Linked DNA regions of Flammeovirga agarivorans. The protein of the gene in region 2 interacts with the protein of the main gene of each other region in a pairwise test. Links are inferred from orthologs where the notes say so. Each region holds a gene or a part of one and is shown on either strand. Other genes may lie near its edges. The genes, in order: recA and dprA.

Region 1 (8,645 bases), on a different replicon or contig from region 2:
AGATGTACTCGATCGTTTAAAAATTAGCCATAGAAGAAATCATTATCCGCAACAATTATCGGGTGGTCAGCAACAAAGAGTGGGAATTTGTAGAGCTGTAGTTGCTCAACCTAAGTTGATATTGGCCGATGAACCAACAGGTAATCTAGATTCTAAAAATGGTCAGGAAGTAATGGAGTTACTCACAGAATTAAATCGTCAGGGGGCAACTATCGTCATGGTGACGCACTCACAAAGAGATGCAAACTATGCACACCGTGTGATTTCTTTATTGGATGGGGAAATCGTTACTGAAGTTGAAAACGAAATTGATTTATTCTAAAACCTTCTGATCATGTATAAACTATATCTATCATTAGCGATCAGAAACCTGATCAAAAACTATCAAAATACCATCATAAACCTATTAGGGTTAAGTTTAGGGTTGGCAAGTGCTTTGTTCATTTTCCTATTCTTCCACCTAGAAACTAATTTTGATAACTTCTACAAAGACTCAATTTATAGGATCACACATAAAAGAACATTTTATGGAAATGTTGATTTTTCAGCACAGGCAAATTATCCCGAAGGAGGTACTTTTCTAGAAAAAGTAGAGAATATAAATGAAATGTTCATGGTGAGTAACCCAGGACAAATGCCAATTTATATTCTTGACCAACGACATGAAGAAGTAAATACTGCCGTTGGAGCGGCAAATTATCTTGATTTTTTTGGGATGGAATTGATCAAAGGAAATGATCAAGAGGTACTACAAACCAAAAATAGTACAGTTATATCTGAGTCTTTTGCAAAGAAGGTTTTTGGTAATGATGATCCCATAGGACAAGAGCTAGAAATATATGGAGATAAGCTATCAATTGATGGTATTATGCCCGATCGACCTGCCAATTCTCATTTACAGTTTGATATACTATTACCTTTAAAATGGGTGTCGGAAACTAATAATGCTTATTTGGGGTGGAATGGTGGTTGGACTTTTAACGTCTACATCAAATTGCTTCATGAAAATCAGAAAGAAGAAACAATAGCAGCTATGGATAAAATATTGGCTGGCATTTTTACTCAAGAAGATTTATCAATAAAAACAAGCTTACAACCCATTGAAGAAATACACTTGGATCAAGGATTGAGTTTTGAACCTAGTGCACCAAGAAGTATCGAAAGTTTATGGATTATTATTGCGGGTGGTGTAATCATTTTAGTATTATCTCTTTTGAACTTTGTAGTACTTTACACCGCTCAAAAAGATGAAGAAATTCATTCACTCACTTTAATGAAAATTTATGGTGCACATCACCGAGATTTATGGATTTCAACCTGCTTAGAAGTTTTTATTATGGTAGGCTCAGCGATTCTTATTTCTCTCCTTGCACTCAATATTGCTTTACCATTTTTAAACCACCAATTAGTAACAAGAGTATTTTTAAGCAACTACATTCCATACATTGTTGGGTTTTATGTTACCATTGGAGTAGTTCTTACTATGTTACTCAGTAGTCTATCACTACGAGGTATTAAAAAGACCTCTCTTTCGAGAAGTTTAAATGGTCAAACGAGTATTTATTCTTCAAAAGGTAAAAGTGAAAAAGTTCTATTGGTGCTACAGTTTTCAACAGTATTTGTCTTATCCTGTATTGGTATTACTGTTTATCAACAACATCATTATTTACTTCACAGAGACTTAGGTTTTCAACATGAAAATGTATTTACCATCGATTTATCTTCAGCAGTTCCATTAGATGAGTTGAATAATTTTAAACAAAAAATTCTAAAGAAACCTGGAGTAGAAGCTGTGAGTATGTCTTCTCAAATGATAGGAGTCGGGCTTACAAAAAATGGGTATAGATTAAGCGATCATGACAAAACTGAAATATTAAATGCTTTGTATGTGAGTAATGATTTTTTAAAGTGTTTTGATATACCTCTTTTAGAAGGTGAGAATCTTCATACCAATAAAAAAATAAGTGATTATCAATTATTGGTGAATGAAGCATTTACAAAATTGGAAGGCTGGAAAGGACTCGGTACCATTGTACACAGAAACGGTCGAGACTATGAGGTTGTAGGGGTGATTCCTTCGATTAAATTTAATTCACTCACCCAACAAAGTGGACCGTTGGTTATTACATCCTCAGCAAAAATTGATGGTTGGGAGTTAGATTATATCAATGTAAAAACATCTTCACCAGATCCTTATAAGTTATCACAAGAACTTAAAGAAGAGTTTCAAAAAGACTTTCCAAATGTTCGTTCTTTTATCTATTTCTACAATGATGAGATTGCATTAAACTATGCTTCCATTAAAGGGCAACAACAGGCTAGCTTTTTCTTTGGATGTATTGCATTACTCATTGCCATATCTGGGCTTTGGGGGATAACAAGGTTTTCTGTTCTTAAACGTACTAAAGAAATGAGTATTCGGAGAGTAAATGGTGCTTCTAGAATTGATGTTTTGTTACTCTTCAATAAAGATTATTTGCAATGGATTACTTTATCTTTTCTAATATCAATACCGTTGGCTTATCATTTTAGTGCGGATTGGATGTCTACATTTCCAGATCGAATTGATATTGATTTTATTACTTGGTCTATTCTTGGTGTTGGCATATCAGGTATAGCAATATCAACAATCACTATTATTTGTTGGAAGGTTGTCAATATTAATCCTTCAAAAGTATTGAGAGACCTTTAAAAAAGAAATCATAAATAAGTAATATCATTAAGTATCTAAGACTTTCTTAGGTACTTTTTTATTTCCCTCAGTTGAGGTGATTATATTGTATACTCATCTATAAAAAACTGTCCATGAAATTATCATTTAACCAATGGAGTATTATTATTAGTATTCTTATTGGATGCCTATTTATTTTATTCCCTGAAGCTACAACCAATATTTTAGATCATGTAATTAATGCCATTTTACATTCTCTTGATCGATTTTTACTATGGATAGTTACTGGCATTTTAATTCTCTGTTTGATTATTGGTTTCTCTCCATTGGGAAATAAAAAACTTGGTGATCAACCTCCTGAATTTTCTACATTTTCCTGGGTAGCTATGCTATTTGCTGCAGGCATGGGAAGTGGGTTAATTTTTTGGGGTGTAGCAGAACCTATCTATCATTTACAATCTCCTCTAAATACAGATCACTCTCCAATGATGGCATTGTCTATCACTAATTTCCATTGGGGGATTCATGCATGGGCTGTATATGCTTTCTCAGGATTAATCATTGCTTGGTTTTCCTATAATAGAGGCAGGGGTATGAATATCTCTTCAACTTTTAGTGATAGTACTACTCGGAAAGCATTTCAATCGTTCGATATGCTTGCTGTTATGGCGATTATTTTCGGAGTAGCTGGAACCTTAGCCAATTCTATTGCACTTATTCAAACCGGTGTAGAACATTTAGTCCCTTATGACATTACTGGACTTCCATTTCGTTTAATTGTACTTCTATTTATTTCCATTGCTTTTATGCTATCCTCAGTTAGTGGTCTTCAAAAAGGGGTGAAAACTTTGAGTGATTTCAATGTCATTTTAGCATTACTGATTCTTCTTATCATTTTTCTAATGTCTTCTCCATTTGATACTCTGAAACTATTTGTTGAAGTATCTATTTCTTATTTCAAAGACTTGCCCTTATTATCTTTTATCTTACCTGAAAGTGCTAGAAAATGGTCTCAATCCTGGACGATTATTTACTTTTTATGGTGGATTGCTTGGGCTCCTTTTACAGGGTTATTTATTGCGAGAATTTCAAAAGGGCGAACCATAAGAGAATTCCTTTTTAGCATCATTGGATACCCCACTATTATTACAATTTTTTGGTTTACTGTTTTTGGTGGAAATGGTTTATTTAGCGATCAAGTGGCCACTCTACAAAGTGTCATAAATGAGAATTATACGAATGGACTCTTTGTGTTTCTTGAAGGATTACCTTTTGGAACTACTCTTTCCTTTTTATGTATTCTGCTACTCGTCACATTTGTAATTACAAGTGCAGACTCTGCCATTTTTGTCACTGCAGCTTTAACAGGAAATAGTTCTAAAGTGAATAAGATAATATGGTCAGTTTTACTTCTTGGAATCTCAAGTGCTTTATTAATTAAAAATAATGTTGACCTCAATAAAGTAATTGCTATTACTGGTGCTATACCTTTTACTTTTATTCTTCTTTTTCAAGGTATTATGTTCTTCAGAGATATTTTCAAAAAGTAATACATCAGAAAAAAATAGTCTTAAAATCACATATATTAAAATGAGTTTAAATAACTGATTATAAACACATTAAATATTAAATATTTAGATTTAAATATTTAAAATTAAACTAAGATATAACTATTACATAAATAGCCATTAAAACTAAATTTTTCACCTTTTGTATCGTAATCTTTAATGATGTAATCAGTAAGATTATTTGCCTAGTTAATAAGCAAAATAGATGGTTAATACAATGAAAATTCATCAAAAATATACATATATTAAAAATAATATAAATAGTTGATTTACAGTCAAATAATTCATTATTTTCAATGGTGAAATTTTATAAATTAAACTAAGGTATAATTGCTATTTCATACCATTTATTTCTCTTTTTTTAATGGTCATAGATTAAATAAAAACTATTCCATAGAGAGTAAAACCTCTGATCTTTTTCATTCTTGGATTTAGTACAAAAAAATACCCTAATCTATACAGACTAGGGTATTCTACTACTGATTTATTTAAATAAAGAGTATCCCTCTCTTCGTATTAAAATCTCAATTATTCTGCAGTTTCTTCAACTACTTCCTCTTCAGTACCATGACCGAAAACTTTTGTTCTGATCTTTTCTTCTAATTCCTCCATTAGCTCTGGATTAGATTTGATCAGTTCTTTTACAGTTTCTCTACCTTGTCCTAATTTAGAACCGCTATATGAGAACCAAGATCCTGCTTTATTCACAATATCAAAGTCAACTGCCATATCTAAAACTTCACCTGCTCTTGAGATACCTTCACCATAAAGGATATCAAATTCAGTTTGTTTGAATGGAGGTGCTACTTTGTTCTTTTGAACTTTCACTCTTGTACGGTTACCAGTTACGTTATCAGCAGATTCTTTGATCGCACCGATACGACGAATATCTAAACGTACAGAAGCATAGTATTTTAATGCATTACCACCTGTTGTTGTTTCAGGGTTACCGAACATTACACCAATTTTCTCTCTTAATTGGTTAATGAAGATCGCTGAACAATTTGTTTTTGAGATGGCACCCGTGATTTTACGTAATGCTTGTGACATTAAACGAGCATGAAGACCCATTTTACTATCACCCATATCACCTTCTAATTCTGCTTTTGGTACTAATGCTGCAACTGAGTCAACAACTAATACATCAATTGCACCTGAACGAACTAATTGTTCTGCAATTTCTAAAGCTTGTTCACCATGGTCTGGCTGAGCTACTAATAGGCGTTCCATATCGATACCTAATTTCTCAGCATAGATTTTATCAAAAGCATGTTCCGCATCAATAAATGCAGCCATACCACCTTGCTTTTGTGCTTCAGCAATAATGTGAAGTGTCAAAGTAGTTTTACCAGAAGATTCCGGACCGTAGATCTCAATGATACGACCTTTAGGAATACCTCCTACACCTAACGCTAAATCAAGACCTAATGAACCAGTTGAGATTACAGGAACCTCTTCTACATTATCATCAGTCATTTTCATTACAGCTCCTTTACCGAACTGTTTTTCCAATTTAGCAATAGTAGTTTCTAATGCTTTTAACTTTTCTGTGCTTTGCCCTTTATCCGCAGCCATGATAAAATATTTTATAGTGTGTATGTTTTTTACTGTTATATCAACTAGGAAGTATCCCTTTTTGTTGATAATACAAACTTAGGGGAGTAGAACGTATTCTAGATACGTTCATCAAAAATATTAAAATTATTTTCGATGTTTTTTTAAACAAATCATTAAAAGTCTCAAAAATGAAACGTTTAACGATTAATATTTACTCAAATGTAAAACATAAAAATTTAAAATACTAACAAAGAGTAAATTAATAACATTTAATTGACAAATAATTAATCAATGATCAAATAACAAGAATAAATTATATACAAAAAATAGAGAAGTGCTCATTTTCTTAGAGTTACTTCATCTTAAATTCTTTCTTACTTCAGATCTACTTATGTACATTTGTAACATCACAAGAAAACTTTATACAACATATGAACAAACCACATGATCTTATATCATTAATTGGTAATACTCCTTTAGTTAAAGTCAATGCTATAGATACTGGCAAGTGCGAGTTATATCTAAAACTAGAAAATCAAAACCCGGGTGGTTCTATCAAAGACCGTATTGCTTTGAGCATGATCGAAAATGCTGAGAAAGATGGTACGATAAAACCTGGAGATACTATTATTGAAGCTACTGCTGGTAATACAGGATTAGGACTAGCTTTAATTGCTATTCTCAAAGGATATAAACTGATTCTAGTAATGCCTGACAAAATGAGTAAGGAAAAAGTAGCTCATTTAAAAGCAATGGGAGTACAGGTGTTAATGACAAGATCTGATGTGGGTAAAGGGCATCCTGAATATTATCAGGACATGGCTTTAAGAATTTCAAGAGAAAAAGGTTATCACTTTATTAATCAGTTTTCAAATCAGTACAATTCTTTAGCACATGAATTAACTACAGCGCCAGAAATTTACGAACAAATGGGGCAAGATGTAGATGCTGTAGTAGCTGGTGTAGGATCTTCGGGTACTATTTCTGGTATGGCTGCCTACTTTAAAAAAGTAAGTCCAGAAACAGATTTAGTTTTAGCAGATCCTGAGGGTTCTATATTAAAGGACTATATCGATACAGGAAAATTTGGAGAAGCAGGTTCTTGGTATGTGGAAGGAATTGGTGAAGACTTTATTCCAGACATTGCTGATTTCTCTCAGACAAGAACAGCCTATTCTATTACAGATAAAGAGAGTTTTGTTACTGCAAGAGAAGTGTTATTAAAAGAAGGTATCCTAGCAGGTTCTTCTTCTGGTACATTGATCGCTGCAGCTTTAAAATATTGTCTAGAACAAACAGAACCAAAACGAGTAGTGACGTTTGTTTGCGATAGCGGCAATAAATATTTCTCAAAACTATTTAATGATCATTGGATGAAAGAGAAAGGGTTTATCGAAAAAGAGGTATTCGGAGATCTTCGTGATTTGATCTCTAATTATTATTCGCAGGGCGATGTTGTCACTGCAAGCATCGAAGACACATTATTAGATGCTTACAAAAAAATGAAAATGTACGATATCTCTCAGCTTCCAATTATGGATGGGGATGAAATCTTGGGGATTATCGACGAATCAGATATTTTATTTAGTGTGTATGAAGACGAAACGGCATTTGAACGTTTTGCTGCTGAACACATGACTTCCAACCTTGTTGTTGTACAAGTATCAGATAGTATCGACCGATTGATGGAAATCTTCAGAGACGGTATGGTGGCAATCTTAATGAACGACAAGAAGTTTGTTGGTTTAATCACAAAAATTGATGTCTTAAACCATCTAAGAGAACAAACAGCCAACGACAAAGGAAAAGGATAAACTTTTTTGAGGTAATAGGTATGATGGAAGAGTGAAGAGGTACTGAAGGTATCTTTTCACTCTTTTTTGTAGATGCTCGCTTTATCGAGCCTTACGAAATCTTAAAATTTTTTTTCATACCTTAGTGAATGAAAAGTAAGCTTAAATCAAACTAATACAGAAACAATGAAAACTTCTCTTTGTCTATTATTTATATCTATTTTCTTATTTTTTTCATGTACAAACAATGAAGAAATAGCAGAGCAACATAAATTAAATGTAACTGTTGAAGAAGGTGAAATTTTAGATTTATATCTTATCAAAGTCGAAAATGATCAACGTTTCTTTTTAGAAGCTGAAAGTAATCAACTCAAAGAAAATGGAGTGATAGATCTTCCTGAAAATGGCACCTATCAAATATTAGTAAAGGTTGATATAAATGATACAATGTATGGTGACTTTAATATTTTTGAAATCAATGAACAAAAAAATACTTCAGTTACACTTTCTCCTCAAGACCAGGTAGGATCACTAAAAGTTTTTGTCAAGGGAAATTATTCAAACAAGAAATTATACGCTGCTTTGATAGTAGAAGAAACTCCTTATATTCCTAATACTTCTTCTATTGAAGATGTTATGACTAATTTCATCAATCATTCTATTATTATTTCAGATAAAATAAATCAAGATGGAGCTATTATTATAGAAAATATTCCTGCAGATAGTAAAAATATAGATGGATATGGAAATTGGGTCTATTTAACAAGTAGTGTAGAATCCGCTTATTGTGCCATAATGGTTTATGATGAAGATTTTACTGTTAATGCATTTGCAACTGTATTTAATATTAAGGCTCATGAAGAGGGCTTTTGCAATGTATTAATACAAGCTGTTTATTAATGACCTATCGAAATTATTAATAGAAAAAGCTGACTTATGTGATGTTTATTAGTCAGCTTTTTCTATTTATCTCCTAACAAATACCAATAACAACTATCACATTATTTATTAAAAAACGATGTGTTACTAACTTATTCACATTAGGATGATGAACCG
Region 2 (8,464 bases):
ATTTCCTAGTTGAGCGATTTGATAGGGTAATTTTCCTTCCAATGATTGTTGATCAAACTTTCCCTCTGTTGTAATAATTAAATCACTCTTTTCAATAGAATCATGAATATTTAGAAGTTCCATCACAAACTCACTACCGTTCATAATATGAGCGTTTAGAAAAGAATAAAAACCTGCGGCTGTTCCTCCAGCAGCACCACCACCTTCTAATTGAATAACCTCTTTATTTAACATTTTCTCTGTGAGAAGTCCTATATGATGAATATTACTTTCTAAAAGTTCTACTTCAGATTCGGTGGCTCCTTTCTGTGGGGCAAATACATGAGAACAACCATTTTTACCAACTAATGTGTTTTTTACATCCACAGCAAGATAAAAATCTATACCTCCAATTAATTCTATTAGATCAGTATCATCAAACTTTTCAATAAGATGTAAATTTCCTCCTTTAGGAATAATCTTTTGGTTATCGAATGTATAACACTTCAAACCTAACTGATATAATGCACCTAGACCAAAATCAGTGGATGCACTACCACCTAAACCAATAATTATCTCTTTGCAACCAGATGAAATAGCATGTTTAATCGCCATACCAAGACCTTCGGTATTTGCTTCTAATGCATTAATAGGACTAGGAGTAATTGTTGCAATACCACATAATGATGCTAAACTCATCACAGCAGTTGCGTTATTTATCCGATAATACCCAGATTGAAATGGCCTACCAATAGGATCTACTGATAGAACATTGATCCAATCTGCATTCTTTTCTTTTGCAATGACGTGTTCAAATCCATCACCACCATCGGCTAATGGTTTCATTATTATCTCATCATCAGGTCGATGAATTGACCAATTCTTCTTGATTACTTGGGCAACGTCAAATGCAGAAAGGCTACCTTTGAATGCATTTGGGGCTACTAATATTTTCATTTTATTGTTTTAGAGAATACATATTGCCAGGTTTCATTTTTACCATACCCTTTAATTCAAGCTGTAAAAGAGTACCGGCAATTTTAGGAAGCGGAGTTTCTGATTGAATAGCAATTTCCTCAATATGAAATTCGCTTTTTTGAAGTAATGATACAACAGTTTTTTCTTCATCACTAAGATTTTGAGTGTCGAAGAGTTTAGTTTGGCGAGTAGGAGCACTCGAAGTTAGATCCCAATTCATTTTAGTAATCACATCCTTTATTTCGGAATATAAATGAGCCTTCTGGTATTTGATCAAGTTATTACAGCCTTCTGCTAAAGGATCATTAATTAACCCCGGAACTGCAAAAACATCTTTATGATAGCTATTACCGATATCTGCCGTAATTAAAGCACCTCCTTTCTTTTTTGCTTGTACAACAATGATAACATCGGCAAGACCTGCAATGATTCTATTTCTAGCAGGGAATTTTGGGCCATCAGGCTCTGCGTCCATCAAGTTTTCTGTAATTAACCCACTTTTTGGATCTTCAATCATTTCTTGAGCAGTTTTTTTATGAATTGCTGGATAGACCTTGCTTAAGCCATTAGCCATAATTCCTACTGTGCCCAATTGATTTTGTAATGCAGCTCTATGTGCATAAATATCTATGCCATACGCTAATCCACTAACAATGCATAAGTCCTTAAATTGAGATAAGTCGGAAATAATTTTCTCCGTTACTAGTTTACCATACTGATTGGCTCCTCTAGAACCTACAATTGCAACGGTTTTCTTAGAGTGTAAACTTTTAGCTTGACCTTTTAAATACAACAAATAGGGGGCATCTTTTTGGAGTTTTAATCTAACAGGAAATTCCTTATCTGTGTATGTAAGTATTTTTACATTGGAAGCCTCAATCTTTTTTACTTCATTTTCGATTTTTACTAACTGAGACCTGTATTTATCAATAACTTGAAGTGTATGAACTCCAATACCATTGATTTTATGGAGCGTATTTTTTTTTGCTTTAAAAACTTCTTCTGCAGAACCTAAATGACTTATTAATAGTTTGCAAGTTGCACCTCCAATACCTGGAATATTATTTAGCCAAAGTTCATAGAACTTATCTTGAGTAATTGTCATGTTTTGAGCTTGTGATTCGTTAAGTATATTTATTTTGCTCAATTTAATAAAAATGACTAAAAATCAAGAGTGTATTGATAATAAAATAAACATAAAGGGTGACGGTAATAAAAAAAAGGCCTAAATACTGATGATAAATATTTAGGCGTTTTTTGAATATAAGCAACAAGTTAATCTTGTTGTTTTTTTCTATCTTCTTCTACATTACAAGTTAATTCAATAAAATCTTCTACAGTTAATGCTTCGGCTCTTTTATTGAAAATCTCATTTTTAAGAAGTTCAGGAGATAACCCCATAGGTTTCATTGCGTTTCTTAAAGTCTTTCTACGAGTAGAAAAAGCTTGTTTAACTACTTTGAAAAAGAGTTCTTCTGAACATGGAAGTTGCTTTCTATCGTTTCTCCTTAAAGAAATGACAGCAGAATCTACTTTTGGAGGAGGATTAAAAACGGTTGGAGGTACAGTAAATAAATAATCTACATCATAGAAAGCTTGTACAAGAATTGTCAATATTCCTGCAGTTCTACCACCTGTTTTACATGCAATCCTATCAGCTACTTCTTTTTGGATCATTCCAACACATTCAGTGATTTGATCCTTATGAGCAAGGATCTTAAAATAAATTTGTGTTGAGATATTATAAGGGAAGTTACCAATTAAACCAACGGGATGTGGTGCAATTTTATCGAAGTCAAGTTTTAAGAAGTCACCTTCAATAACTTGTTCTTGAGGCATTCCCACAACATCTTTAAGGTAATGTACAGATTCAGTATCAATTTCAATGACTGTTGTTTTGTACTCCTCTTTTTTCAATAATCTCGTTGTGAGTACACCAGTACCTGGACCGATCTCATAGATTTCATTATACCCACCATAAGAAGACATTGCGTCTACAATGTCTTGTGCAATTTGCATGTCTTCTAGGAAATGCTGTCCTAAATGTTTTTTAGGTTTGACGTAAGCCATATATTCAAGAACCCTTTTTTATTAGTGAAGGATGATTTTTTTACAAAGGAGTGGGATTTATATCTAGAAAACAAATACTATAACATTCGTTTATATAGGAAAATGAGGATGATTACCTTCTTGCAATTGGTTCCTCTAATTTGTAAACAAATCGATGCGTAGAAATTTTATTGTCAATTTCAAGGTTCAAAATATAAATACCAGGGTTGAGTTGAGGTAAGACTAAAGGAAATTTATTCCAACCTTTTCTTAATTGGATATTATCCCTTTCGAGGATAGTATTACCAATAAGGTTAATCACTTTTAGTTTCATCGGTTTCGGATTATTGGCCAAAACTTCAATGTATAATTTATTATTAGTGATTTCTGTAGGATAGATATGAGATTGGACCTGGAAAATATCTTTGAAATCGACATCAGGAAGATCCTTCTGATCATCTACTTGTATTTCCAAAGAAGTTACTGCCCATCCCCAGTTTGGTTTTTTATTATCTGAATTGAACTTGAAACGAATAATAATTTCATCATCAGGTTTAAAGAAATTCAATAAATTGATTTCGTGTTTTACTGATAGGGTTTGAGCTCCTTTTGCTTCTTTTTGCTCGATAAAATATCTCCAATCTGGATTAAATGTTCCATTATAAGGTTTATTTAATTCTACCCAATGGACACCATCATTACTGCCTTCAAGAACAACAGAGTCATCATCCTTAGATAGTAGTGCTACATCTTTATAAGAGATTTTTGAATTCTCTTTAGCGACTTTTATGGGGTGTTTAAAGTAAGTAAATGATGTAGTATTGTTTCTGTAATAATGATCAGAGTGTAAGTTCGTACCATAAAAACCTACCACATTATCTTTAAGAACTAAAGCATCACCAGAAAACAACTCTTCTGCTTTATTAAAATCGACCTTTATGGAAGTTATAGTACTATCATAGTGAATCGTTTGAATCGGTTTCAGATTTGATCGGTAAGATAATCCATCCTTATAAACTACTAGTTGAGTTTGATCTGATTTTATTTGATTTCTATATTCTGTTTGATGCTGATAATCTCCTTTTGGTAATGCTATGATACTATCACTTAAAATGGTTCCTTCCTGATCGATTAATGCAATAGAGTCAATCGATTGGGTAATCCCAAATTCAATAAATTGCCCATCCGGTAAAGTATGTTGAGTGATGATTTGTGGTTGAGGCCCTTCATTCAATGATAAAGACCATATACCTCTTCCTTGAGTAGAAACTAAAACTTCACCTTTTTGATATTTCAATTTCCAAATGCCAATGGTTGGTATGTTACTATTTAGTTTATGCCAAGATTTTCCAGCGTTTGTACTTTCGAAAATGCCAATTTCAGTGGCAGCCCAAATTAAGTGGTTATTAAAAGGGAATACCAATAGATCATTAACACCTACATCAGGGAAACCATTGGTAGAACTATCTGAATTAACAAAGCCTGTGAGGTCTTCCCAGTTTTTTCCAAGGTCTTGTGACTTTAATATTTTAGCAGTTTTCCCAAATGAAAATAGGGCATATGCTGTTTCTTTTTCTATTGGATCCGTAACAATCCCTGATATTTGACCTAAGTTAAGATTAGTAGGAAGTGAAGTGGGGGTAAATGTTTTTCCTTTATCTGTTGAAACTTGAATTTTGTTCTTTTCAGTATGACCACTTCCTGCCCAAATGATGTTTGGGTCAACAATTGAAACATCGAGGTCCATATAATCGGAGAATTCCCAAGCATTTTTTATTTCAGAGAGCTTCCAAGTGCTTCCAAAATTCTTTGAAATCCATATTCCATTTTCTCCTAAAGCATATACCATATCTGGGTTCGCTTTATCATTAATCATCTTTGTGATGAACGGAGAACGACCATCTTCTTTAAAGATATCTAAAGATGATTTCTTGAAGTTATAACCCCCATCAACAGATCTGTAGATATTGTTATTATATATACTTACCAGGATTTTTTGTCGATTTGATGTATGCCATAAAACATCAAAACCATCACCTCCTAGAACATTTCTGAATGATTCTAGGCTATCACTTTGGCTTACACTAATCCAAGATCCATTTTCAATAGAACCACCTATAATATGTTTTTTATCAGGTGAAATATCAATCCCAAAAAAGTGTGTTGAATTGATTGTTCCACTTCTATAATGCCATTTATTTAGATTGTTTATGTCATCACTAATGTAAATACCGCCATCATTAGCAGATATCATTCTATATATATTACCTTTCTTAATCATCTTTAGTTGATGATGATCAGGGTGTAAGCCATTTTTTACAATCTTTCCATTTTCTGAAATATATTGGTTAGGACCATGATGCTCACCATAAGCATCACTTACAATATCAATATCAGCTGTTGCATTCTTAAAGTCTTTGATATTTACTTCCCAAATATTGATACCTGCAACATAGAATGTAGTTTCTTTTTCTGGATGGTACAGCAATGTATTGTTGTACCAACCTTGTCCACCAAGCAGTCCTGTTTCAATATTTGTTTGAAGTTTCTTCCAATGATAACCACCATCATTCGAAAGGTATAGAACACCATCTTTTTCTTTCTTTCCGCTAAATGAAGTGATAACTACATTGGAATCAAAAGGAGAGACTATTAAAACACTACGTCCTGTTTTGGGTAAGTTAGAGTCAATTTTACCCCAGGTTTCACCAGAGTTTATTGATTTAATGATACCCGAATTCTTTATTGTAGCATAGATGATATTACTATTTTTATGGTCGAGAGTTAACTGTTGAATCAGTTGATTCGAATGGTAAACTTCTTCCCAATTCAAACCTCCATCAGTAGTTTTTAGAATTAATGAATGGAATTTCTTATTTGTATCTTGATATGCAGTTCCAATTAATATTTTATTCCCATCCTTTGCATCAATCACCATACTATTAATACATTGGAATCGAATATCGTTAATAGTAGAGGGTAAAATATTCCAAGTTTCACCAGAATCAATTGATTTGAGTAAACCAATACCATTTTTGATATTCAACTTCCCAAAAGTTTCTCCTGTAATTGCAAAGAAGGATGAGTCCTTAGTATTATATTGGATATCTCCAATAATCGCATTAGGTAGATTCTCTGTGACACTTTTCCAGTTTTTACCATTATTGGTAGTTCTCCAAATATCACCACCATATGCTCCAGCTACCCATACTTTATTAATAGAGTCTAGTGGGCAGAAAGCTATAGATCTTATACTTCCTGAAACATTAGATGGTCCTCTTTCAGTAAATTGGTAAAAACGTTGACTACTATCTACTGTACTATTATTGATGGCTTCTGTTATATAGCCTATAGAATATTCGGGAGAAGAATCGCCCGTTTTTGTCTTTAGTTTTTGTAAGATTTTTTGAATTTTATTGGGTCTATCAGCTTTAATCTGAGTGTGATAATGGTTTTCTAATGCCAACGAATTTTGATCATTAGTAGAAAAATCAGTGTATATAAATTCAGTATCCTCTGAAGAGGGGATATAAAATAGGTTATAAGCTATAGCACTAATAAAAATGCTAATAAAGATAATATATAATAGGTAGTAAAGTCTATTCATAAAACTGCACAAATGCAGATAGATCTAATCAGTTGCTGGTTTGTTTTCTTGTATTCTGCTTATCTGCTTAAAGGCAAAATATTATTTCCCGATTAGAAGTTGTTTCAAATTACTATATACACATTCCGAAGTAAAATTAATTAAAAAAATACAATTTGTGTTCTCATATTATCATAGTATAAGATCTATTGAGGTACATTAAGATTCAAAGGGTTTTATATAAAATAAAAATGTTTAAACCTTAGATGCATCGATCTAACTTTTGAATAGATTCATTGAAATGAATTTCAGGCTTAAGAAAATTTTATCACTTTCTTACTAGAATAATACTATTTCATTACAATTATAGTGGCAAAATTGTTACTTTTGATAGATAATACAATCATAAATTAACAAGCAAAATTTGAGCTTGAATTCCTTATGAAAGATAAAACTCAGAAAAATAGAAAATCAAATAAACCGCGTATAGGTATTACTATTGGGGATTATAACGGTATTGGACCGGAGGTTATCGTCAAAGTTTTACAAGATAAGCGAATCACAAATATATGTACACCAATTGTTTATGGTTCTGGTAAGATACTTACTAAGTATAAAAGAATCTTAAGCATTGAGGACTTTACTTATCATCAGTACAACAACAATAGCTATATTCATGATCAGAAGATCAATGTCGTAAACTGTTGGACTGAGGTACAGGAATTAGATCCTGGTAAAGTAACTCAAGAAGCTGGTAAATGTGCTTATTTGTCAATATCAAGAGCCTCTGAAGATTTGAAATCTGAATTGATTGATGCAGTTGTTACAGCACCAATTAATAAGGCAAACATTCAGAGTGAGGACTTTAAACATGCAGGTCATACGGAGTATTACCAAGAAAACTTTGCAAGTGGAAGAGATACTTTAATGACTCTTTGTTCTGGCGATTTAAGAGTTGGTGTAGTTACTGGTCATATACCAATTAAAGATGTAGCCGCATCTATCACAAAGGAAGCTGTATCTTCTAAATTGAATGTGATGATTGAGTCACTGAAAAAGGATTTCGGTATCATAAAACCAAAAGTAGCTGTTATGGGATTAAATCCTCATGCTGGTGAAGATGGTTTATTGGGTGATGAAGAAATCAATGTGATTTCACCAGTTATCAAGGAGTTCAAGAAAAGAGGAAACTTAGTATTTGGACCTTTCCCTGCTGACGGCTTCTTTGGAACAATGTCATTCAAGAATTATGATGGCGTACTTTGTATGTATCACGATCAAGGACTTATTCCATTTAAATTACATTCTTTTGAAAGTGGTGTAAACTATACTGCAGGTTTAGATATCGTAAGAACTTCTCCTGATCATGGAACGGCATATAATATTGCTGGTAGAGGTGTTGCTGATGAAACATCTTTTAGGGAAGCATTAATGCAAGCAGTTGATATTGTTAAGGTACGTTCTGGAGAAATTGAGAATCAAATCAGACCTAACGCAAGACAGTTACTGCAAGACAGAAAAGACCAAATCAAGAATCAGAAAATGGTACTTGATGGTAATGCTGGAGGAGAAGAAGAATTTGACTTAAGTGAGTTAGAAGCTGGCGAAAGAAAAGAAGCTCAAGTAACTCAACAACAGAAAATGTTGGAAAATAAAGCCAAAAATCAAGGTGGAGGTAAGTTCCAACATAAACAGAAAAGAGAGCATTGGAAGCCTAGAAAAAATGGAAATTTTAATAAAGGTGAACATAGGCCTCAAAATGAGCGAGATAAACCTCAGCAAAATAAAAATGATTAGTTAATTTCATATTTTTGTGATATGAAAAGAGTATTGATATTATTTGTCTTATTCTTAACCTTTTCTTCATTTAGT

Evidence for each region.
Region 1: the proteins of dprA (region 2) and recA interact in binary tests that used the Bacillus subtilis proteins (3 or more experiments, as listed by UniProt). The link is inferred for Flammeovirga agarivorans from one-to-one orthologs.

The regions. Positions count from the first base shown.
Region 1 is NZ_JABAIL010000005.1:75,172-83,816, reverse strand. The notes cover bases 3,792-6,769. They hold recA (recombinase RecA), read right to left. Parts: upstream 5,815-6,769; coding sequence 4,768-5,814; downstream 3,792-4,767. Other genes in these bases: HGP29_RS16410 (pyridoxal-phosphate dependent enzyme), read left to right, coding at 6,228-6,769; HGP29_RS16420 (BCCT family transporter), read left to right, coding at 3,792-4,221. Outside these bases: HGP29_RS16430 (ABC transporter ATP-binding protein), read left to right, coding at 1-322; HGP29_RS16425 (ABC transporter permease), read left to right, coding at 335-2,692; more of HGP29_RS16420, read left to right, coding at 2,806-3,791; more of HGP29_RS16410, read left to right, coding at 6,770-7,610; HGP29_RS16405 (hypothetical protein), read left to right, coding at 7,776-8,489. UniProt on the Bacillus subtilis protein: Multifunctional protein involved in homologous recombination, DNA repair and competence.
Region 2 is NZ_JABAIL010000004.1:526,881-535,344, reverse strand. What follows is about bases 1-2,797. They hold dprA (DNA-processing protein DprA), read right to left. Parts: upstream 2,063-2,797; coding sequence 938-2,062; downstream 1-937. Other genes in these bases: rsmA (16S rRNA (adenine(1518)-N(6)/adenine(1519)-N(6))-dimethyltransferase RsmA), read right to left, coding at 2,233-2,797; HGP29_RS15110 (glycerate kinase), read right to left, coding at 1-936. In the rest of the region: more of rsmA, read right to left, coding at 2,798-3,027; HGP29_RS15095 (VPS10 domain-containing protein), read right to left, coding at 3,140-6,613; 4-hydroxythreonine-4-phosphate dehydrogenase PdxA, read left to right, coding at 7,034-8,389; HGP29_RS15085 (DUF3299 domain-containing protein), read left to right, coding at 8,411-8,464. UniProt on the Bacillus subtilis protein: Protein that helps load RecA onto ssDNA during transformation. Binds cooperatively to circular ssDNA, is able to bridge different segments of DNA. Favors the loading of RecA onto SsbA- or SsbB-coated ssDNA and formation of RecA-DNA filaments.